Regions from separate parts of the Pseudoalteromonas sp. 2CM39R genome, predicted to be linked through region 1. Evidence: riboswitches for the same ligand, from Rfam matches in the RefSeq annotation. Region 1 holds a riboswitch; each other region holds the start of a gene.
What was found. Region 1 has a riboswitch for lysine ahead of dapA (4-hydroxy-tetrahydrodipicolinate synthase). Riboswitches for the same ligand answer to the same signal wherever they lie in the genome.
Positions count from the first base shown of each region.

Region 2: it holds a riboswitch for lysine, as region 1 does, so the genes downstream of both, dapA (4-hydroxy-tetrahydrodipicolinate synthase) here and dapA (4-hydroxy-tetrahydrodipicolinate synthase) in region 1, are expected to answer to the same signal.
Region 3: it holds a riboswitch for lysine, as region 1 does, so the genes downstream of both, lysC (lysine-sensitive aspartokinase 3) here and dapA (4-hydroxy-tetrahydrodipicolinate synthase) in region 1, are expected to answer to the same signal.

Region 1 covers NZ_JALNTM010000020.1:101,976-109,740, reverse strand. The annotation lists gene MTF66_RS30825 (PLP-dependent decarboxylase) at 1-233, opposite strand, end outside; gene MTF66_RS30820 (2,3,4,5-tetrahydropyridine-2,6-dicarboxylate N-succinyltransferase) at 233-973, opposite strand; gene dapA (4-hydroxy-tetrahydrodipicolinate synthase) at 988-1,872, opposite strand; lysine riboswitch at 2,010-2,206, opposite strand; gene MTF66_RS30810 (DNA-3-methyladenine glycosylase I) at 2,390-3,085, shown strand; gene MTF66_RS30805 (YdiU family protein) at 3,094-4,506, shown strand; gene MTF66_RS30800 (OmpA family protein) at 4,973-6,043, shown strand; gene acnB (bifunctional aconitate hydratase 2/2-methylisocitrate dehydratase) at 6,339-7,765, shown strand, end outside.
Region 2 covers NZ_JALNTM010000022.1:49,100-56,864, forward strand. The annotation lists gene MTF66_RS31590 (YdiU family protein) at 297-1,706, opposite strand; gene MTF66_RS31595 (DNA-3-methyladenine glycosylase I) at 1,715-2,413, opposite strand; lysine riboswitch at 2,601-2,780, shown strand; gene dapA (4-hydroxy-tetrahydrodipicolinate synthase) at 2,908-3,792, shown strand; gene MTF66_RS31605 (2,3,4,5-tetrahydropyridine-2,6-dicarboxylate N-succinyltransferase) at 3,808-4,548, shown strand; gene MTF66_RS31610 (PLP-dependent decarboxylase) at 4,548-5,753, shown strand; gene MTF66_RS31615 (succinylglutamate desuccinylase/aspartoacylase family protein) at 5,759-6,880, shown strand; gene MTF66_RS31620 (phospholipase A) at 7,064-7,765, shown strand, end outside.
Region 3 covers NZ_JALNTM010000014.1:113,221-120,985, forward strand. The annotation lists gene MTF66_RS26565 (4'-phosphopantetheinyl transferase superfamily protein) at 1-744, shown strand, start outside; gene lysC (lysine-sensitive aspartokinase 3) at 718-2,109, opposite strand; lysine riboswitch at 2,185-2,357, opposite strand; gene nhaD (sodium:proton antiporter NhaD) at 2,456-3,703, opposite strand; gene MTF66_RS26580 (hypothetical protein) at 3,900-5,171, shown strand; gene MTF66_RS26585 (hypothetical protein) at 5,177-5,725, shown strand; gene MTF66_RS26590 (ATPase) at 5,722-7,765, shown strand, end outside.

The sequences.
Region 1 (7,765 bases):
TCAAGTTCACCTTTACTTGCAACATCAAAGTTAAACCCTGCGCTGTCTAAACATTGAATAATGCGAGACAGTGGGTTGGCCTTAACGGCATACCAAAGTTTCACATCGGTTTGCGCAGTCAGTTGATTTAAATGTGCAGTTAATTTATCTAAATCATAGATAAAAAATGGCGTATCAAGATGTGTTGAAACTTGTTCAACCGCTTGCTTGATGGGCGTGCTCAAAAAGCTCATTAACGTAAAACCTCTTCTAACAGTAATGATGCATCGCTTTGTTCATCACGGTATTTCACGATCAATGCACAAGACATGCTTAGACCTTGCTCGCGAGCCCATGCATTTGAAGCAGGGCGAGAGCCTGGGATCACAATCGCGTTTTCTGGGATGGCTTCACCTTTGTCTAGCTGGCGTTCGTTAACGCAATCGTAGACAGGAATAGTTGCAGATAAACGAACACCTGGCGCAAGTACAGCACCTTTTTTCACAACCACACCTTCAACAATAACGCAGCCTGCGCCGATGAATGCGTCGTCTTCAATAACCACAGGGCTAGCACCAATTGGCTCTAGTACACCACCTAATTGTACTGCTGCACTGAGGTGAACATTTTTACCCACTTGTGCGCATGAACCCACTAATGCGTGGCTGTCGACCATAGTGCCTTCGTCGATGAACGCGCCAATATTTACATACGCTGGTGGCATGATAATCGTGCCTTTGGCAACATGTGCGCCACGGCGAACACTGCTACCACCAGGTACCATACGCACGCCAGCATCTGCTGCAAAGCCTTGTGGTGCTAAGTTGTGCTTATCAACAAATCCACCTGGGAACTCGGTATTTGTGCCATTTTTAAAGGCTTCTAAAATGCCTTGTTTAACTTCAACATTGGCGTGCCAGTTGCCGTTCTCGTCTTGTGTTGCTGCGCGAACTGCGCCTGATTCTAAGTTGTTTAATAATTCTAACCAGCTCATGATAAAACCTGTTTTTAGTTCCAAGATAAAATTGTGTTGTTTGCGTGGGTGATGCTGTCTGTTTGCTCAAGCTCTAAATGCGTAAGCGGTGGACGTAAATGCGGGGTATTTATTTTACCTTGCAGGTGCATCAGTACTTTTACGGGGATTGGGTTTGCCACAGCGAATAAACTTTGGATTGCTTGCGACCAATCGGTGAATAGATTTGGGTATTGACCACTTAAACTGCGTTTAACAAACTCATGGGTTTGACTCGGCCAAGCATTCGCGGCAACCGAAACTAAACCTTTTGCTCCTGCTTGAGCAAAATACGGCATAAGAGCATCATCGCCACTAAATATGGCAAGTGTAGGTGATGCCGTTCTAAAGCCTTCAAATTTGCTAATGTCGCCACTGGCTTCTTTTAAAGCCCAAAGATTTTTGTGTTCAGCAAGGTTTTTGATCACCTGCGGTGAAATCTCAACTGCGCTGCGTCCTGGTACGTTATACAACATACAAGGGTGGTTACTTGCGTCTAGTAGGCTTTCAAACCAATGTGTTTGGCCAACAACCCCAGGTTTTGCATACAGAGGTGAACCTAACAGGTAGCCATGAATAGGTAGTTGGTTGCAGTATTCAACCCAAGCAACTTGTTGTTTGAGGTTCATGCCACCCACAGCAACCATAAGTGGTACAGTCGGTGCTAATTGGCAAACATGCTCAACAATGGCTTGTTGCTCTTTGAGTGAAAGCGCCAGTCCTTCACCGGTACTGCCAAGCAGTAAAATGCCGTTATTTGCATCTTGCTGCTCCGCAACCAGTTGTTCAAGGGTCGTGTAATCGACCTCGCCAGATTCAGAAAATGGCGTGACAAGCGCTGTCCATAATGGATAGTCGTTTAAATCAAAATTGTTGATCATCTCTCACGAACTTATAAGGTATTCGAAGAGTTTATGCGGGAACATTTGAATGGAGCCGCATGTCGTCGTTCGAACAAGGTATAATTCGAAGAGCGAATGGGCTTAAAATAATAAAGACGCGACGGCCTCATTATACTAAGACCAGAAGCTCTCCACCAAACTAATCAATAGCGCTTTGCTATTGTTGGTGACAGTCGCTGGGATTCAGCCCAGTCGCCCGAAATAAGCACCTCACAAACGGTGTTACTTCTCGGCGTTAATTCCCCTTACGTATGATCAACAGAGTCTGTGCTCTTCCCATACGCTACCTGAATAACGCACCTCTTCCAGCCCTTTATGCTCGCTTTAAAGGTTAAAGCCAACATAGTTAAATAGGGTATTGGCGGCGATTAAAGCATTTTAGCCATCTAGGTGTCAAGGCGAAGGATTTGTTTTTTAGTGACCGATTTTGCAACATGGTTACGTATAAGCGTGTTTTTACGTACACTTAGCGTTAACCAAATAAATTGGAAAAATGATGGAAAAATTTAACGATATTTATCAGCGAGCCGTATCTCGAAAAGGCAGCGAAGAAATGCTGCATGCATTGTTATCAAACCCGCTCGATGATACTGATATTGCCAAAATGCATGACGATTTATGGTTAGAAGAGTTCACGCGTAAAGTCTTTCAAAGCGGTTTTTATTGGTCTGTTATCAATAATAAATGGGCTGGTTTTCGTGATGTGTTTTGGGATTTTAGCGTAGAAAAATTGTTGATGATGCCGCCAGATATGCTTGAGCAAAAAGCCAGTGATGAGCGAATTGTTCGTAATTTTAAAAAAGTACAAACGATCCCAGAAAATGCGTACATGATCCACGAAGTTGCCGAGAAACATGGCAGTTTTAGCCAATTTATTGCAGATTGGCCAACTGACAATATTATTGGTTTGTGGGCCTATCTTAAAAAGCATGGTGCGCGTTTAGGGGGAAATACTGGCCCGTACGCTTTGCGAGCGCTTGGTAAAGATACCTTTTTGCTTTCTCGCGATGTAGAAGCCTACTTGCGTGCCCATGAGTTGATTGATGGCGGCTTACAAACTAAAAAGTCATTACAAGCAGCACAAGATTTTTTCAATGAATTACAACAGCAAAGCGGTTACAGCTTGCAGGCATTAAGCCAACTAGTGGCCTATGGTGTAGGCGATAATCGCGTAGGTGTTGCAACACCTTAAGGACAGTTATGAAACTGCAAACCCGATACACAGATATTAGTGAGCTGCTTGCTATTAAAGATATGCCTAGCGCCGTTGCTAAGCCGCAATTACTGCTATTCAATGACAAGCTCGCTGATAATTTTGCGATTAACCACGACAGCGAATTTTTAGCTAAATTTCTATCTGGTTCAACAATAGATAAAGATGTTGCACCGGTTGCACTTGGTTACTCAGGTCATCAATTTGGTCATTTTTCACCGCGCCTTGGTGATGGCAGAGCGCATTTGCTTGGTGCTATTGCAGATCAAAATGGCACCCTGTGGGACTTACAGCTAAAAGGCGCAGGAGCAACTGTATTCTCTCGTGGTGGTGATGGTCGCTGTGCAATTGGTCCGGCTGTACGTGAGTACATCATGAGTGAGGCACTTCATGCGCTTGGTATCGCGACTACGCGTTGTTTAGCTGTAGTTACAACTGGCGAAACGGTATATCGCCAGCCACCTCGCCCGGGTGCAGTTGTCACTCGTTTAGCTAAAAGTCATATCCGTGTTGGCTCATTTCAATACTTAGCTACACAAGGTGATATAGAAGGGCTAGAAAAGCTCGTTGATTACGCAGTTGATTGCCACTTTCCTGACATCAGCAGTAATGGTGAGCAGCGTTATATTGAATTTTTAACCGCCGTGTTAGATAAGCAAATAGAGCTCGTTATCAGCTGGATGCGAATTGGCTTTATACATGGCGTTATGAATACAGATAATACCTTGATTAGTGGTGAAACCATTGACTATGGCCCCTGCGCGATGATGAATCAGTTTGACTTAGACACGGTGTTTAGTTCGATTGACCATCAAGGGCGCTATGCATTTGGTAATCAGCCGAACATTGCCAATTGGAATATTGCGCGTTTAGCTGAAAGCTTAATCCCTTTATTTGCTGATCAAGATGCTGCCGTTGAGCAACTCTCACCGGTTGTGAATGGTTTTGCTGCTAAATTTAATGATGCATTTAATGTTATGTGGCTGCAGAAATTAGGCTTAGCTGGTCAGCAAGAAGGCGATCATGCTTTAGTTTCAGAGTTACTGGGGTTAATGAAGCAACACCAACTTGACTACACCAACACTTTCAATGCACTTACTGAATCTTTAGTGAAAGACTTTGTTATAGATTCTAATTTAAAAGAATGGGTTTCAAAATGGAGGCTCAGAACATCAGCTGAAAGTTACAGCACAATGCGAGCTGTTAATCCTGCAGTCATTCCCCGTAATCATAATATTGAAATGATCTTGGCTGAGTATGAAAAGGCAGGATCTAGTTCATCAATCAATGAGTTTTTAAAAGTTATTCAAAAACCATATGAGTATGAGGAAGAATTTGCGGCATGGTATCAACCTCCGAAGGAAGGTGATTGTAATTACCAAACTTTTTGTGGTACTTAAGGGTTAATCTTTATGGTTGATAACAATTGTAAATGCTCATTTTTTTAAATCTGAGTGTTCGTTGATTGAGCAAGTTAGCTGCCAGTGTTATGATTTATATCAATAAAATAGCACTAAAGTTTTGCTTTTTAACGAAAATTTACAAATAAAGTTGCTTTCAACTTGTTGATTTAAAAATAACCAATATAATAATGTAATTGGGAATGGACTTTTATCGGTTTTGAAGTCAGTAGATTAGGCTGAATCGACTTTCACCTAATCATAACAAAGCGATCTAAAGGCATTGTTACGCAAAGTTATTTAGATAACCTATTATTTGGGTAATTGACTGAAATTACTCGGCAAGATTTTTGTTCTGTACCGAGTTCGTTAAGTTTTGATTAACTATTAGTCGACTACTCTGTTTAAACTGATTGAGCTGGTTTGACTTAGCTACAATTTTAATTGTGAAAATGGGAAGGAAACAATGAAATTAAAATCACTTACTATTGCTTTAGCACTTGCTGCAACTAGTGCTTCAAGCTTCGCTGCCGAAAAGCAAGGTTTCTACATCGGCGCATTTGGCGACTACTATGATAATTCTTGGGAAAATGTCCGCGACTACACTCCAGGTGGCCTTGATGTTGATGACTCTACAGGTTGGGGTTTAGAGCTAGGTTACCGTTTTAGTGATTACTGGAGCGCTCGTTTAGAATACGCTGACATGGACTTCGATTGGAAAGCTGATCTAAACGACGGTACTTCTGTTAGCGGTACTGAAAGTGGCAAACGTTACGGTATTGACGCTTTATATCACTTAGGCGGTGGTCCATTCTACGGTATTTTCGGTCTTAAAAATCTTGATGCGGTTGACGAAGATCTAATGTTCGCAAACGTAGGTGCTGGTTACCAACACTACTTCACAGATAACTTTGCGTTTAACGCTGAAACATCTTTATACCAAGGTCTTGACCGTGGTTACACAGATGTTGGCGCTAAATTAGGCCTAAGCTATATCTTTGGTGCGCAAAGCTCAGCTTCTGAGCCAGTTGAACCTGCTCCAACAGTTGTTCCTGTTGCGGTTGAGCCAGTTGATAGCGATGGCGATAACATCCCTGATGCTGATGACCAATGTGCAAACACGCCAATGACTGACGCTGTTGATGGTACTGGCTGTACATTATATGAAGATCGTGAAGTAACTAAGAGCTTACTAATCACGTTCCCTAACAACACTTCTAAAGTATCTCAACAATACTTAGATGATATTGACCGCGCTGCTAAGTTCTTAAAAGAGCACCCAGGTACTGACGTAGTACTTGAAGGTCACACTTCATCAGTAGGTAAAGCTGACTACAACAAGTGGTTATCTAAGAAACGTGCTGATGCTGTTGCTAAGAAACTAATCGAAGACGGTATTGACCCAATGCGTCTTACTACTGTTGGTTTAGGTGAAGAGCGCCTTAAAAACCCAGCAAATACGCCAGAAGCTCATGCTGAAAACCGTCGTGTTGAAGCGAAAGTAACTGTAATTGAGCGTGTAAAAGTAGAGCGTTAATCTAACCCTTTACGCAAATTTGAAAACCCAGCCTTGTGCTGGGTTTTTTCATTTTTATAACCTATAAAGTAAGTAGATAGGAATGATTCTTAATAAATATTCATTTGAATAGAGTTTTTTTCTAGTACTATTCATGCTACTTATAGTGAATATTAAACTCCTTACTTACAGCATGGATTTTCATCTATACTTAAAAGCTTTATAATTAACTGTCAGAATACTAAAGGTACTGGGTCTTAATTGGTATTTAGCTTAATACTACCGAGTACTTTCACGTCACCAAGAGGGCAATATTGTGCTACAAGAATATCGTAAACACGTAGAAGAACGTGCCGCGTTAGGTATCGTACCAGCGCCATTAGATGCTCAGCAAACGGCTGATCTTATTGAATTAATCAAAAACCCACCGGCAGGCGAAGAAGAGTTTATCGTTGATCTTCTAGTTAACCGTGTACCACCAGGTGTTGATGATGCTGCTTACATCAAAGCAGGTTTCTTAGCTGCAGTTGCAAAAGGTGAAGCGAGCTCTCCACTTGTATCAAAAGAAAAAGCAGCTGAGCTACTTGGTACTATGCTAGGTGGTTACAACATCGCACCTATGATTGATCTTCTAGATGACGAAGCGTTAGCGCCGATCGTTGTTAAAGGTTTATCAAACACATTATTAATGTTCGATGCTTTCTATGATGTAGAAGAAAAAGCGAAAGCAGGTAACGAATTTGCTAAGCAAGTAATCGAATCGTGGGCAAATGCAGAATGGTTTGTAAACAAGCCTGCAGTTGCTGAAAAAATCTCAGTTACCGTATTCAAAGTAACTGGCGAAACAAATACAGATGACCTTTCTCCTGCACCAGATGCATGGTCTCGCCCTGATATTCCACTGCACGCTTTAGCAATGCTGAAGAACGAACGTGATGGTATCAATCCTGAAAAACCAGGTGAAGTTGGTCCAATCTCACAACTAGAAGAGCTTAAAACGAAAGGTTTACCTCTTGCATACGTTGGTGATGTAGTTGGTACGGGTTCTTCTCGTAAATCTGCAACTAACTCAGTACTTTGGTTCATGGGTGATGATATTCCTCACGTACCAAACAAACGCGTTGGTGGTGTATGTTTAGGCGGTAAAATCGCTCCTATCTTCTTCAACACAATGGAAGACTCTGGTGCATTACCAATCGAACTTCCTGTTGATGAGCTAAACATGGGTGACCAAATCGATATCTTCCCATACGAAGGTGTTGTTAAGCGTCACGGTACTGATGAAGTAATCTCTACTTTCTCTCTTAAATCAGACGTAATTCTTGATGAAGTGCGTGCTGGTGGTCGTATTCCACTAATCATCGGTCGTGGCTTAACTGATAAAGCGCGTGCATCACTAGGTATGGAAGCTGAAGATATCTTCCGCAAGCCTGCTCTTGTAACTGATTCTGGTAAAGGCTTCACATTAGCTCAGAAGATGGTTGGTAAAGCATGTAACATGCCTGGCGTACGTCCTGGCCAATACTGTGAGCCGAAAATGACAACTGTTGGTTCGCAAGATACAACAGGTCCTATGACGCGTGACGAACTTAAAGATCTAGCATGTTTAGGTTTCTCTGCAGATCTAACAATGCAGTCTTTCTGTCATACATCTGCTTATCCTAAGCCAATCGACGTAAACACTCACCACACACTTCCTGATTTCATCATGAACCGTGGCGGTGTATCACTACGTCCAGGCGA
Region 2 (7,765 bases), on a different contig from region 1:
AAATGTAGCTAAGCATTGCTAGCTCTTCTAACTTACCTATACAGTAACTGAGCCTTTGTTAATCAATACTTAACGCAAATATATTTTTTCAATATCTTAGGATAATAAAACTAGCCCATAAAAAATGTTACTGAACAAAGACTAGCTCAAAAAGCAAACAATCGCTTTAAACCCCATACGATCACTAGCCTTTATGGATGTTATGGTATCATTCGTTCATAGTTTGCTCTATGAATGAACATCGCAGGGGTAAAAAATGACCTTTTATATTCATTTTAAAATGCAATAAACCATACTTAAGTACCGCAAAAAGTACGATAATTCTTATCATCTTCGGGCGGCGTTTGAAACTCAGTGGCCTGCGCATGACTAGTGTAAGGGCTCGACATCACTTTGCTAAAACGACTGAGTAGCTCACTATCCCCATGCGTAGTGTACTGAGTAATAATATCTTCAATAATATGATTACGGGGAATCACGCTCGGATTAGCTTGTCGCATCACCTGATAACTGTGCTCATTAGTTCGTGTTTGCCATTGCTGTGCCCAAGAGGTAAGTGCTGATGGTATTTCAGCTTGCCCATTTAACGACTCAGTGAGTGCATTAAAAGTATTGGTATAATCAAGCTGGTGTTCTTTTAATAGCCCTAGTAACTCTCCCACCAGCTCATTATCTTTATCATCAGCTATTGTTAGCCCTAACTTTTGTGCCCACATAGCGCTAAATTGCTGATTAAATTGGGTCGAAAAGTCTGCAATGATAGGTGTCAGCATTGCTACGGCTTGCTCATCGTCGTCACTTATTAGTGCCATTAGACTCTCTGCTAAGCGAGCACAGTTCCAACTCGCCATGTTTGGCTGATTACCAAATGCGTAACGCCCTTGCTTATCAATAGAGCTAAACACGGTATCAAAATCAAACTGGTTCATCATGGCACATGGACCGTAATCTATGGTTTCACCACTAATTAAGGTGTTGTCGGTATTCATTACCCCATGAATAAACCCCACCCTCATCCAACTTACGACTAAGTTAACTTGATTGGTTATCACTGCGGCTAGAAAATCCAAGTATCGCTGGGCGCCAGAGCTGTTAATTTCAGGGTAATGTCTTTGAATGGCTAAATCGGCTAAGTTTTTTAGACTGGTCAAATCGCCTTGGGTAGCTAAATATTGAAACGAGCCAACTCGAATATGACTACTCGCTAGTCGCGTTACAATAGCGCCAGGTTGAGGCGGGTTACGATAAACAGTTTCACCACTACCAACCACGGCTAAACAACGCGTAGTAGGAATGCCAAGCGCATGCATTGCTTCGCTCATTACGTACTCACGAATAGCAGGTCCTAATGCACAGCGCCCATCTCCACCACGCGAGAATGGCGTAGCGCCAGCGCCTTTTAATTGCAAATCCCAAAGCTGGTTTTTATCATCACTGATCGCGCCAAGTAAATGCGCTCGGCCGTCTCCTAAGCGTGGAGAAAAATGACCAAACTGATGACCCGAATACCCTAATGCAACTGCAGAAACTGCTTGAGGTTCATTTCCACTGAATATATTTGCTCGAGAATCTGCATCCACTTGTATATTAAATTGCTCAGCTAAGGGCTCATTCCATAACAATAACTGTGGCGCTATCACCTTGGCTGGATGATCGCTAATAGCAAACCCCTCACCAATATCGGTATACCTTGGCACTAATTTCATGTTTAATCCTATTGTTTTTGGCTGATACCTACGCGATTGTCGCCTACACCATAAGCGACAATTAAGCTTAGCTCTTGCATGCTTAAGCCGCTTTGCTGCTGCAGTTCATTAAAGAATGCCTGCGCCGCACTTAGTGACTTTTTAGTTTGTAATCCACCATCTATAATTTTATGTGCACGCAAATAGCTTTCTACATCTCTTGAAAGTAAAAAAGTATCTTTTCCTAAGGCGCGCAGTGCATAAGGGCCGGTATTACCACCAAGCCTTGCACCATGCTTTTTTAAATATGCCCACAAGCCAATAATATCCTCACTTGGCCAGTTAGCAATAAACTGACTAAAGCTGCCGTGTTGCTCTGCAACTTCGTGGATCATATACGCATTATCAGTAATGGTTTTTACTTTTTTATAATTGCGCACAATCCGTTCGTCACTGGCTTTTTGTTCTAACATGTCTGGTGGCATCATCAATAATTTTTCAACACTGAAATCCCAGAAAACCTCTCTAAATCCGGCCCACTTACTGTTGATCACCGACCAATAAAAACCACTTTGAAAAACTTTCCGAGTAAATTCTTCTAGCCAATCATCATCACTTAATGTGACGAGTTGCTTTGTTGATAAAGGTTTTTCGAGTAACAATTTAAGCATTTTTTCAGAGCCCTTTCGCTCCACTGCACGCTTATAAATATCGCTAAATTTTTCCATCTGCTTAATACCTTACTTCGACCATGAAACTAGTTTACGAGAAAAGCAGCCAATACGTAACCGTTGCTATTATCGATGAACTATTCTGTATTTAGTCACTTGACACCTAGACGGCTAAAGTGGTTTAATCGCCACACTTACCCTATTACATTGTATTTGCTAATTGATTTTTCAATAGCAAATGCAAAGGGCTGGAAGAGGTGCGTTATTCAGGTAGCGTATGTTAGGAGCGCAAACTCCATTGAGCATACGTGAGGGGAATTAACGCCGAGAGGTAACACTTTTTTGTGAAAGATTACTTCGGGCGACTAGGTTGAATCCTAGCGACTGTCACCAATAACATATTTGGTGGAGAGCTTCTGGTCTTAGTATAATAAGGCCGTGCGCCCTATTATTTAAGCCCATTCGCTCTTCGAATTATAAATACATTCAAAGAGTCAGGCACCCTATATACCCGCCAATAACTCGACGAATGCCCTATAAGTTCGTGAGAGATGATCAACAACTTCAATATTAACAATTTCCATTTATGGACTGCGCTGATCACCCCATTTGATCAAAATGGCCTAGTTGATTACGCAACCTTAGACACCTTGGTGGCCGAACAAGAAGCCGCTAACAACGGCATTTTATTACTTGGTAGCACTGGCGAAGGGTTAGCCCTGACCCTAAAAGAGCAGCAAGCCATCGTAGAGCATGTTTGCCAATTACAGCCGAGCGTCCCGCTTATGGTCGCAGTCGGTGGTAGTAACTTAAAGCAGCAGCTTGAATGGGTTAACTACTGCAACCAACTGCCTATTCATGGTTTTTTACTTGGCTCGCCTTTGTACGCCAAACCCGGTGCAGTGGGGCAAACCCATTGGTTTGAAAGCCTGCTCAATGCCAGTTCTCATCCTTGTATGCTTTATAACGTACCAGGACGTAGTGCGGTTAGCATTCCCATTGCAACCATTGAAAACCTCAAACAACATAAAAATTTATGGGCACTCAAAGAAGCCAGTGGCTGTATTTCTCAATTTGAAGCCTATCGACAAGCAGCGCCTGAATTAGCCATTTTTAGTGGTGACGATGCCCTCATGCCGTATTTTGCCCAAGCAGGTGCAAAAGGTTTAGTGTCGGTTGCAGCCAATGCATGGCCAGTGCAAACCCATGAGTTTGTAAAGCGCAGTTTAAGCGGCCAACACCCTAATCTTTTTGTCCAGTGGTCTAGCGCTATCAATAGCTTATTTTCAGTAGCAAACCCTATCCCAGTCAAAGTGTTAATGCATTTACAAGGGCGTATTAGCAGTCCGCATTTACGTCCACCTTTAACACACCTTGAGCTGACATACACAGATGACATTTCATCGGCAAACAACACCATTTTATCTTGGCATTAAATACAGGTTTTTATAATGAGCTGGTTAGAACTATTAAATAATTTAGAAACGGGCGCAGTTCGCGCAGCAACACAAGACGAAAACGGCCAATGGCACGCTAACGTAGAAGTAAAGCAAGGCATTTTAGAGGCATTTAAAAACGGCACTAACATGGAGTTTCCTGGTGGCTTTGTAGATAAACATAATCTAGCGCCGCAATGCTTTGAAGCCACAGCAGGCGTTCGCATGGTGCCAGGTGGTTCAAGTGTGCGCCGTGGTGCACATGTTGCCAAAGGCACTATTATTATGCCACCTGCGTATGTAAATATTGGCGCCTTTATTGACGAGGGGACTATGGTAGATAGCCACGCATTGGTTGGCTCATGTGCGCAAGTGGGTAAAAATGTTCATTTGAGCGCCGCGGTACAATTAGGCGGGGTACTTGAGCCCATTGGCGCAAGCCCTGTGGTCATAGAAGACGATGCATTCATTGGTGCAGGCTGTGTGATTGTTGAAGGCGTGGTAGTTAAAAAAGGCGCGGTACTAGCCCCAGGTGTTCGCTTATCTGCAACCATCCCTGTTTATGACTGCGTTAATGAGCGTCAGCTTGATAAAGGCGAAGCAATCCCTGAATACGCGATTGTGATCCCAGGCTCTCGCCCTGCGTCAAACGACTGGGCGCGTGCTCAAGGCTTGAGTATGTCGTGTGCCTTAATTGTTAAATACCGGGACGAGCAAAGTGACGCGTCATTATTGCTTGAAGAGGTTTTACGTTAATGACCTTTTTGAGCACGCCCGTTAAAAGCGCTATTGATGAGCTTTCGAGTAAACTCGATACTCCATTTTTTGTCTACGACCTCGACTCACTAGATGCGCACCTTGCGCACTTAGTGGCGCAAACCGAAGTAAAGCTTTGGTATGCGGTTAAAGCCAATCCCCTATCTAAAGTGATACAAAGTTTAGATAACGCTGGTTTTAACTTTGATGTTGCAAGTAAAGGCGAGCTTGAGCAAGTACTTGCCCAAGGAATTAACAGCGAGCGCGTGCTCAACACGGGCCCTGCTAAAAGCCCAAAACAAATTAAACATTTTATTGCACGTGGCGTACGCACCTTTGTGGCAGAAAGTCTTAATCAGGTGCGTTGGTTAAACGAACAAGCCAATGCCCAGCAGTGCCAGTTGCAAGTATTACTGCGCGTTCAATTACGCTGGCCCGAGGGTGATAAAAACCCACTTGGTGGTGATAGCCTTACTCCATTTGGCTTAGGGTGCGATGAATGGCAATCGCTAAATACTAAAAACTACACAGCATTGAGCTTTGATGGCCTACATATTTTTCAGTGGGGTAACATGCTCAGCAGCGACAAACTTGCAGATCTGTGGTCGCAAATGATTACACCACTTACAGTCCTTGCTAATAACTTAAATATAAACCTGAATATTTTAGATTTAGGTGGCGGTTTAGGTATTCCTTACACCCTTAATGACCCGACTTTAAGCTGGGATGCATTAATAGCAGCCCTTGCAAAGATTAAACGCGATGCGGGTGTTAAAGAGCTGTGGATGGAACTAGGTCGCTATGCTGTAGGCGAATGCGGCCACTACGCCACACCGGTGGTTGAGCGCAAATTAAACTACGGCCAACAGCAGGTAATTATGAGCGGCGGTATTAATCACTTATTGCGCCCTGCGGTTACTAATCAAGACTTTCCTGCGCGTTTATTACGTGATTCAAACGCAGCAAACCAAGCAATGAGCCTATATGGGCCATTATGTACAGCGCTGGATTGCTTAGGGGAGCACCAATTACCGAGCGATTTAAATGAACATGACTGGCTGGTGTTTAGTCAATGCGGTGCTTATGGTTTTACCGAAAGTATGCCGTACTTTTTGTGCCATGAACTGGCCGGTGAATATGTTATACACCATGGCGAAATCAACTGTATTCGCCAAGCAGAAGATGCAAGCCACTACTTGAGGTAATAAAAATGAATAACACCACAGCTATAAGCCAGGAAAATATTGTAGTTGGTGAAGTGGCAAATGGCCTACCACTGACCATTCCTGTCTATCGTTTAAAGGGCGATGGCACAGGCCCAAGTGTGTATATACAAGCTAATATGCATGGCGCCGAAGTACAAGGTAACGCGGTTATTTATCAGCTACTTGAACAGCTAAAAAACCTTAATTTAAAAGGTGATATTACCTTAGTTCCCTACGCTAACCCCATTGGCTGTAATCAAAAATCGGGCGAATTTACGCTTGGCCGATTCGACCCTATTACGGGGACTAATTGGAATCGTATGTATCACTGTAATAATCAGCTTGCATCACAGTTTGCAAAGCAATACTACGACGCTGGCGATACAGCTCTAAAAACAGCGTTTAAAACCGCGTTAATTAATGATGTTGAGCAGCAACTTAATGGCCCAGACTATCGTTTAACAACGGGTAAACGCATAGCGCTAAACTTACAAAGACTAGCGCATCAAGCTGATATTGTTTTAGATTTACACACTGGCCCTATTTCTAGTCAGCACTTATATTGTCCTGAATATGCCACAGAAAGTGCCCGTTACTTTAATATTCCCCATGTGCTAGTGATCCCTAATGACTTTGATGGCGCAATGGATGAAGCGAGCTTTTGTCCATGGTGGCAACTTAGCGAGCAACTTGCTCAGCAAGGCCGAAATTTTAACGTACAAGTTGAAGCCTTTACGGTAGAGCTGGGAAGCCAAGAAAAAATAGATTTAAGCGCGGCGTTTGATGATGCTCAAAGTATTTTAAGTTATTTAAATCATAAGCAAGTATTTGTTGATGCGCCCTACAAGCCAAAAGTGATGACAAGGTATGGCTGCCAACTAAATGATTATATTGCTTACTATGCACCTATGGGTGGCATGGTTGAATACTTAGCCCCCCTTGGTGGGCACATTAAAGCGGGCGAACCTATAGCTAAAATACTGCGAATGGAACGCTACCTAAGCGAACAACCACTGCAAACATTAAGCTTTGATCTTGATGCGATTGCGATATTGCATTTTGCCTCAGCTAGTGTGAACCAAGGCACTGAACTTTATAAGTTTTTTACAAACGTTTTTGAGCTCTAGCTCACCCCTTCTCATTGCGTGAGAGTCTAACTAGCGAGCTATTAGCTAGTTATCCAGTAAAAGCGACTTAGGTCGCTTTTCTTTTTCTTTATTAAAGTTCAGGACAAGTTCACCGTATACGTGTTAAAAATGCGTTATAATCACTACAAATCTGTTACTTCCCTCACTTACAAAGGAATTATAATGAGTTGGCGCCACTGGATACTACTCTCAACATTACTAAGTACTGCTGTTATTGCTGAAGAAACAGCAAAAAACGAGCAAAACAATGAACTTGAGCTGGTTAAACAATGTATATTAAATGAAGTGATAGGTGGAGACGGTAAGCAAACCCTCGATCAATTGCGCGAAAAATGCTCTGCAGTTGAAGAAAGCAAGCAGCTAACAGCTATCGATAAACGCCAAGCCCGTGAAGCGGTTGGCAAAAAAAACCGTAATGTAATTACGCCGCATAAACGTAATTATATTTTACCGGTTTCTTATATGTCGAACCCAAACACTCGCCCGTTTGATGGACTTGCAGAATTAACCGATAAAAAAGATGGCGACCCTCTCGATAACCTAGAAGCTAAATATCAGTTATCAATTAAAGTACCTTTGTATGATGAGTTTGCCGACTCAGACCAAGCTATATTTTTTGGCTTTACTCTGCAGTCATACTGGCAAGTATACAACGACGATATTTCTTCTCCCTTTCGAGAAACTAATTACGAACCAGAAATTTTCTGGATTAATTACTTAGACCCTGAAAACGTTTTATGGGGCGATGAAATGGCAATAGCCATTGGTATTTCGCACCAATCAAATGGCCGTAGTCAACCAAACTCGCGTTCTTGGAACCGTATATATGCCGATTTCATTTGGGAAAATGACGGCTTTGTATTT
Region 3 (7,765 bases), on a different contig from region 1:
TTCGAAAATCAGTTATTACAAACACCGCTTGCTGAGAATAATAACCACACCATTTTATTATTTGATGCCAGCCAATTGCAGGTTGATGAGCTAACACTTACACAGTTTTTAAGCCCGTTTGAATTAAGTGTCATCGCGCGTCGTAAAACGCCCCAAGCAAAGCAAGAATATGTAGCAACGCGGCTGTTACTAAAATATTTAGTCAAAAGTGTATTACCTAGCAGCAGTAATATAACGCTTGATAAAATCAGCTCTGAATTTAATCAACAAACCAGTAAGCTTGAGCTAAATATAAATAACAACCAGGTTTATAGTTGCTGTGTGTCACACTCTCATGGTTTGGTAGGCGTGGCCCTAAATATTAATAATTCGCTATTTGGTTTTGATATTGAAAAAATCAGTTTAAAACGACCATTTGAAAAACTCGCAAAGCACTTTTATGATGCTGCAGAAGTGGCACTTATAACTAAGCAACCGTGCACAGCTGCTAAAGCGGCGACATTTTTCAGACTTTGGACATTAAAAGAGGCATTAGCAAAAGCAACCAGCCGCCCTATTGCCCAGCTATTAAGCCCTAATGTATTTTGTGAGCTTGGCAACAGGCAACTAAGTGCAACCAGCACCACATTAACAAATGATGTAAACGAGCAGTTTGATATAAGCGTTGTGGCAAAAAAAAGCACCGACTGGCGGTGCTTATTTATCTCATTGAAAGCGTTAAGCAGCAAGCTCGCCTTCAAGTAGTCGGCTATGAATAGCTTGAACCACAGCATCAGACTCACTTTGCTCAACTAAAAAGCACAGGTTGTGTTTACTCGCACCATGACAAATAAGACGAATGTTAAATTCGCTCAACACCTGCATTAAATTCATTTCGTGCTGACGCAATACAATTTCAGACCCAATAAGTGCTACTAGGGTTAAATTGTTCTCAACCGATACATGGCAAAACTCAGCAAGTTTATCTAAGCACTCTTGATCTAGCTCTGGGCGTGATGCATTAGGCGCATCATCAAGGGTAATAGCTACACTAATTTCAGAGGTAGTAACCAGGTCTACCGAAATATTACATTCACTTAAAATAGTAAAAATACGAGCTAAAAAACCACTCGCTAACAGCATTTCTGGGCTTTTAAGGGTTAATAATATTTGGTTTTTACGTTGCGTGACCGCACGAATACCAGGTAGCTGCGATTTTTCACGTTCAATCCAGGTGCCACCACGCTCTGGCTCTGTGCTTGAGCCAACAAACACATTTATATGGCTACGACTGGCTGGCAAAATTGTAGCCGGATGCAGCACTTTAGCGCCAAAAGTGGCCATTTCTGCCGCTTCATCAAAGCTTAAACGCGCAATAGGTGTGGCTTTAGCACACAAACGAGGATCGGTGCTAAAAATACCCACTACGTCGGTCCAAATATGCACACTCTTAGCGTTAATTGCTTCAGCTAACAAGGCGGCACTGTAATCAGAGCCACCGCGACCTAGTGTGGTGGTTACATTGTTTTCATCGCTGCCAATAAAGCCCTGAGTAACAATTACATTGTTCTCTAGTAAAGGAATTAAATGCTCTTTAGCTGCAAGCGCTGTGGCGGCTACATTAGGCGTGGCTTTACCAAATTGGCTATCGGTTTTAAGCACCTGGCGAACATCAAAACGCTGCGAATTTAAGCCCTTTAAGCGCAATACTTGAGTAAATAAATACGACGATAAACGCTCGCCAAAGCTAAGTAGCTCATCGTGTTGTTGCTCTGTTGTCAGTATTTGATGTGCTAGTGTTTGAAATTCATCGAGAGTGTTATTAAAACCAAGCGCTAAATCATCATCTAGGGTCAGATCAGTTAAAATTGCCTGCTGAATAGCAAGTACACCGTCAACATGCTGTTGACGTTCAGCGGCATCAATATCGGCTTTACAAAGTGCCACCAAGTGATTAGTTACACCGGCGCTGGCGCTCACTGCAACAATTCGAACGCTGTTATCGTTTACAATGATTTCGCTACAACGGCTCATCGCCTCAAAGTTAGCAACGCTAGTGCCGCCAAATTTGGCAACAATGTAATCTGATTTTGTGCACTGTGAACTTTGTGGCACTGATTGGGTAGTCATTTCGTCTCCTTTCGCGGCATCCAAACCGCAATAAAACAAGAAGAACTTGGCAGGAAATAAAGATAAGAAAAATCTACTGCCAGAAGCTCTCCACCTAAATTGGTGACAGTTTTGAGGATTCAGCCCCATAAACCGAAAAACAATGGTAACGACCCATTATTTTCCTCGGCGAGTACTTCCCTCCTTAATGGTCGCAGGCTGTCGTTGCCTCACATTAAGTACCTAAGTATCGCACCTCTTCTGAATGTATTATTAACCTGTGGCTAATAAAACAAAACCGCACTAAGAGTGCGGCTTTGAAAGTTATCGTTTAGACGTGTAGCTGTCAAGTCGTTTTATTATAAAATCAAATAAAACTACCCATAAAGTAAGAGCCAGCATAACCAAAGGTGTAACACACTAACAAATACAACGACAAACGAAGGTAACTTGCAAAAGTAAGTTCTTTAACCTTACTCATAGCAATAATACCAGCCGCCGAACCAATGATCAGCATTGAACCACCCACACCGGTTGCATACGTAAACGACAACCAATGCTGTTGACTCATTACAATGTCGGCTTTTAGTAACGCAGCCGTTAGTGGCACGTTATCAACACCGGCCGATAAAATACCCATTAAGTAGTTAGCGTACTCTGGCGCCATCACTGTATACAGGTTTGTAAATTGGCTTAGCACGCCCACTTCTTTTAATGCGCCAACAAGTAATAACACACCTACGAAAAACAGTAAGGTGTCGTACTCTATGTCACGTATAAAGTCGATCATATCTTTATTGATATCTTTTTTGCGCATTAAAAATTGTGCGACTAAAAACATAATAGACAGGCCGAGTAAAAAGGTAAGTAACGGCGGCACACTATATAAAACACTTAAAGTAAGGGTAGAAATAACGGTAGTGAAGAAAATAACAGCGATAGTAATGTCGGTTTTTTCAATGCGTTTAAATTTAGTCTTTTTAAACTCTAACTGCTTGTTCATACCAATTGATAATAAAGTAGCCAGTAATAATACGCTTAATAATGCAGGCACAATTAACAGTAATAAATTGCTAATTGTTACTTTACCATCAAGGAAAATCATAAGTGTGGTTACATCACCTGTGATAAGTGATACACCCCCTGAGTTCACTGCAAATACAATTAAGGTGGCGTACTTAACTAGTTTTTTGGCTTCAAGCTTTAATGACATTATAACAGCCAAGGAGATCAGTGTAGCTGTTACGTTGTCGGAGATAGATGAAAATACAAATGCAAAACACCCTACCAAAAACATTAGCTTTCGTTCACTAATGCTGGTTGGCATTATCCGGTTCACAACATTTTCGATGAGTCCTTTGGAGTTTAAATAGGCAACAAAGGTCATTGCGGCCATTAAAAACAGCCATAAGGAAGCAATTTCTAAAATATTGTGGTCAAGGAGGGTTTGAATCGTTTCAGGGCTTTGCCCATTAAGAGGAAAAATAAAGGAGATAATCCAACAAAGTGTACCAAAAAATAATGTCGTTTTGGCTTTGTTTACGTGAATCACATCCTCAATAACGATAAGCAAGAATGCAATCGCTATCAGCGTCAGGATAATCGAGGAAACCATGATATTAAACAACCTTCGGGTTTAAGTAAAAATTGAAACCATGTAAAAAATAGAGGTACACACTCTATGTGCCTATATTCGGCGCGGATACTATCACTAAGCGAGTGTAAAAACTATTATTAAATCGTCGCAAAAACGAATACCATATAAGTTCAAGAAATATAAAATAACGAATACTAGGATGTTGTAACGCCTTATGATCCCAGCTAAAAAGCTACTTAATACCCTCACTGAGCATTGGGGTGTATTAGAGCTATTATTTAAACGCTTTAAAATGGCCGACTTTAGTATTAAAGATTTACAAAATGCCATAAAACAAAAGCAACCGACGTGGAATAATGAGCGTATTTATAAAGAAACCAATCGGTTATTAAATCAAGAAATCATTATTCCATTGGCTAAATCGTCACAACTAGAAATTAACCGTGCCATTGCGGACTTTGCTACCTTTTTACTTCAAGAAGAACATTTAGGCTTAGCACAAGAAATTAGTGTATTGGTTGATGATTTAGCTCGCTTAGGTAACCGGCTATCTAATGCCGGTGAAATGGAAGATTTTGATGATTTACGTCGCTTTAGCCGCATTATGGATGATCGGGTTCGTAAAATAATTAAGCTGTTTTTACATAACGAAAACGCCATTTTAAATATTGTTGAGCAAGCCAAATCAAATAACGCGGTGCAATCGCTGCAAAAGCGCTACAAAGCCGTCATAGAAGCGTTTGATGAATATATAGAACCCATGCTAGAAATGGTGGATATTAGAGGCGACTTTCATGCCTGTTTTACTCTAATTGAGCAACAAATTAGCACCCAAATAGAACATATTGAACGCTCAGGCAAGGCGTACAGTGATAAACGTATGCTTGAGCAATTACGTACTCGTATTCTCGAAATGCATCTAGTTGGCCGGACAAGCTTACGTAAAAGTGCCGACATGCTAATGCCACTGCGTGAAGAGTTGCGCCGTAATAACCTTATTACCCGCCAAGCGGCAAAAGTATTAGGGCTAATTCGTAAAAACGGGGTGGATAATATGCTCAGCGCCGTGCAACCCCATTTTGTAAGCGATGCGCAAAAGTATTCATTGGGTCAACAGCGTCATATTGTTGCCTATATGGCAAGCTTAGCTGAGTTTGAACACCACGAATATCAGCTACCAGAACAAAATGATGTGCCCGCGTTTGTCACGCCAAACATTCCTGACTATCACGATGTAAAAGCGCAATTTACCAAACGCTTTAAAAAGCAGCGTAAAAAACCACAGCCTTTGCTGCAATTTTTAGACGAAAGCTACCCTGAACTTGAAGCCGATGAAATGTTGTTTTTGTATCAAAAGTTGGTAAGCGATAACACCCTAGAAATTAGCCAAAGCGATAAAAAAGCTCGCGTTAACATTGCAGGCCAGCACTTTAATTTATATCCCTTTAATTCAGAGCCTCAGGCTGATAAAGCCGAGCACGAGTAATCACCATGACCCATATAAACTTAGATGAGCTTTCTCACTTACAAGCCATTAATAAAAAATTAGTCGCCGGTTACCACATTTGCGAACAAGACACCGTAATGTGGCAAGAGCTTGACCAACAAATAGACGCTTATACTGCCTTATTTACAGCACTAGGCCACGAGTTAAAACACGATAGCCGTGGTTTTTATTATTTTGCCAGCGATGAAAGCACCCCAAACATGGGTAAGATTTCCCGCGCTGTAGCGCTCACTATTTACATTTTAATAGAGCATTTTGCCAATACAGGTAAAGACCCAATGCGCGCATTATTTGACGAGCCAAACGATTTAGAGCTCATGCAAACCTTGGTGCAACTTAATAAACATTTATTTGATCAGCTTGAGATATTCTCGGGTTCTGACTTACGCAAAGATGTGTATTTACGCATGGTACGTTTAGGCCTTGCCCGCGAGGTAGAAGGTGGCTTTATGTTGCAAGCCCCTATTCACCGCTATATTGATGCCTTAATGGAAGTAAACGAAGAGACCTTTATTAGTGAGGACGAGCAATGAAAAATTTATACGGACTGAGTAAACTCGCCCTACTAAATACCGCAGGCTATGCAAAATGTGTGATCCCACTGGATAAAAGTAGCTCGATTTGTGCCCCTAACAACACAGGTAAAAGCTCAGTAATTAATGCACTGCAATTTCCGCTAATTAACGATTTACGCCTAACCGAGTGGGATGGCCACGATTTAGATGAAACCCGTAAGTTTTATTTTTCATCAGATCAATCGTACATTTTATTGCAAGCCGATTTGCCCCATGGCTCAGTCGTCATTGGCGTAGCCGGCTTAGGTAAAATTGCCGGTTATGCACACCAATACTTTTGCTATCAAGGTAAGCTTGATTTAGCCCAGTACACCCAAGGCAATACCATTATTAAGTTTACCAAGCTGTTTAATCACTTAAAGCAGCAAGGTTACAACCCAATAGAGCTTAAAGCACAAGAGTTAAACGCCCTACTGACAGGCGGAGCGACGCAATTTGACGGTGAGATCAATTTAAAAATGATCCCCCTCAACAACGTTCAAGACTCTGCAATATACAAAGAAATATTTCGTCGTATTCTTAATTTACATAAATTAGGCGCAAACGACGTTAAGCGTTTTATGTTGCGTGTGTTTGAACGACATATGTCAAATTCTAAGGTCGACTTTTACGAGGTTTGGCGCCGTTCGTTTGATAAAGTAAACCGCGCAAAACGTGAATTAAAAGCGCTAGAATCAATGCAAGAGCCCATAGCCGCCCTTGAATCTATGCTCGAAAACCAAACCGTTCTTAAAGGTAAACTGGCCGCTTATGCACCAAAAATTGACCAAGCACTGATTGATTTTGATGCTTACCAAGAAGAGCAACTAAGCGAGCTCAACATCGCTCTTGAAGATATTGAGCACGAAAAACACGAGTTTGAACAAAAGCAAGGGCTATACGTGCAACAATCGCGCGATATAGAGCGCAAGCAAACTCAAATTGAACAATGGTTTTTAGATTTCAACGCCCTTAAAAGTGAATTTGAGCTGGTTAATAAAGCCACTCTCAAAACCAATCTAACGCAGTTAAAAAATGACTACGAGTCGTTGTCACACTCTATTACGAGTGCTCAAGGGCAAAGCCTACACACCCTTGATTACCGTATTGGTGAAACACAAAAACAAATTAAGAGCTTAAAGTTACAACTTAAAAACTTAGAATTTAATTTATTCACTCGTATGCGTGAAGACTTATCACTGAAAGAGGTAGAAGAAATATCGCGGCTATTAAACCCCGATCTTCTCTCCTTTGCCACCACCAGTAATGGCGATATAACCATTGATGACGAAGACGCCTTTGGTGAATTTTTAGCACAGCTGAGCGAAAATGTTAAAGGCGGTGTACTCACCCTACCCGGTGCCAGTATTAAACTTAAAAAGCTCTCACCAGTACAAATGCAAAGCGGCGAAAACAAAGAGCAACTGAGCGCTCAGTTAACCGCGCTTGAGCAATCATTAAAAGAGTTTAAACAACAACGCGAAGTGGCCGCCAATGTTGCAGATAAGCAAAAAGAAAAAGACGCGCTATACGATGAGCTTATGAGTGCAGAAAGCGCACTTAAACGCTTAGAGCAATTTGAAGTGATGCAACAGTCGGTTGACGCCCAAGCAATGCTAAAAGAGCAGCTTTTAGCCGAGCGCGAACAAGTTGACGATTACCTACAAGATATTCAAAAAAACAGTGGCTCAATTGCTGATAGACGCTCACTAATTAAATCTAAGCAGGCACAAATTAATCGTCAAACAGAGCGCTTACGCCAAGTTAAAACCGAGCGTATTGACCACACATTAGATTTATACAGTGGTAAAGTAACGCCTTATATGATTGATATAAAAATCGATTTTGATAATTTAAGCGATTTAATTCACCACTTTAATAAGGACTGCCAAGAGCTACGGAACTTCGATATAAATGTACGTAATACTTATATGCATATTTATAATGCCGGTATCACTAAGTTTGATAACGAAAACGATGAGTTTAGTAAATATCAAAAGCTTATTAGCGCGTTTCATA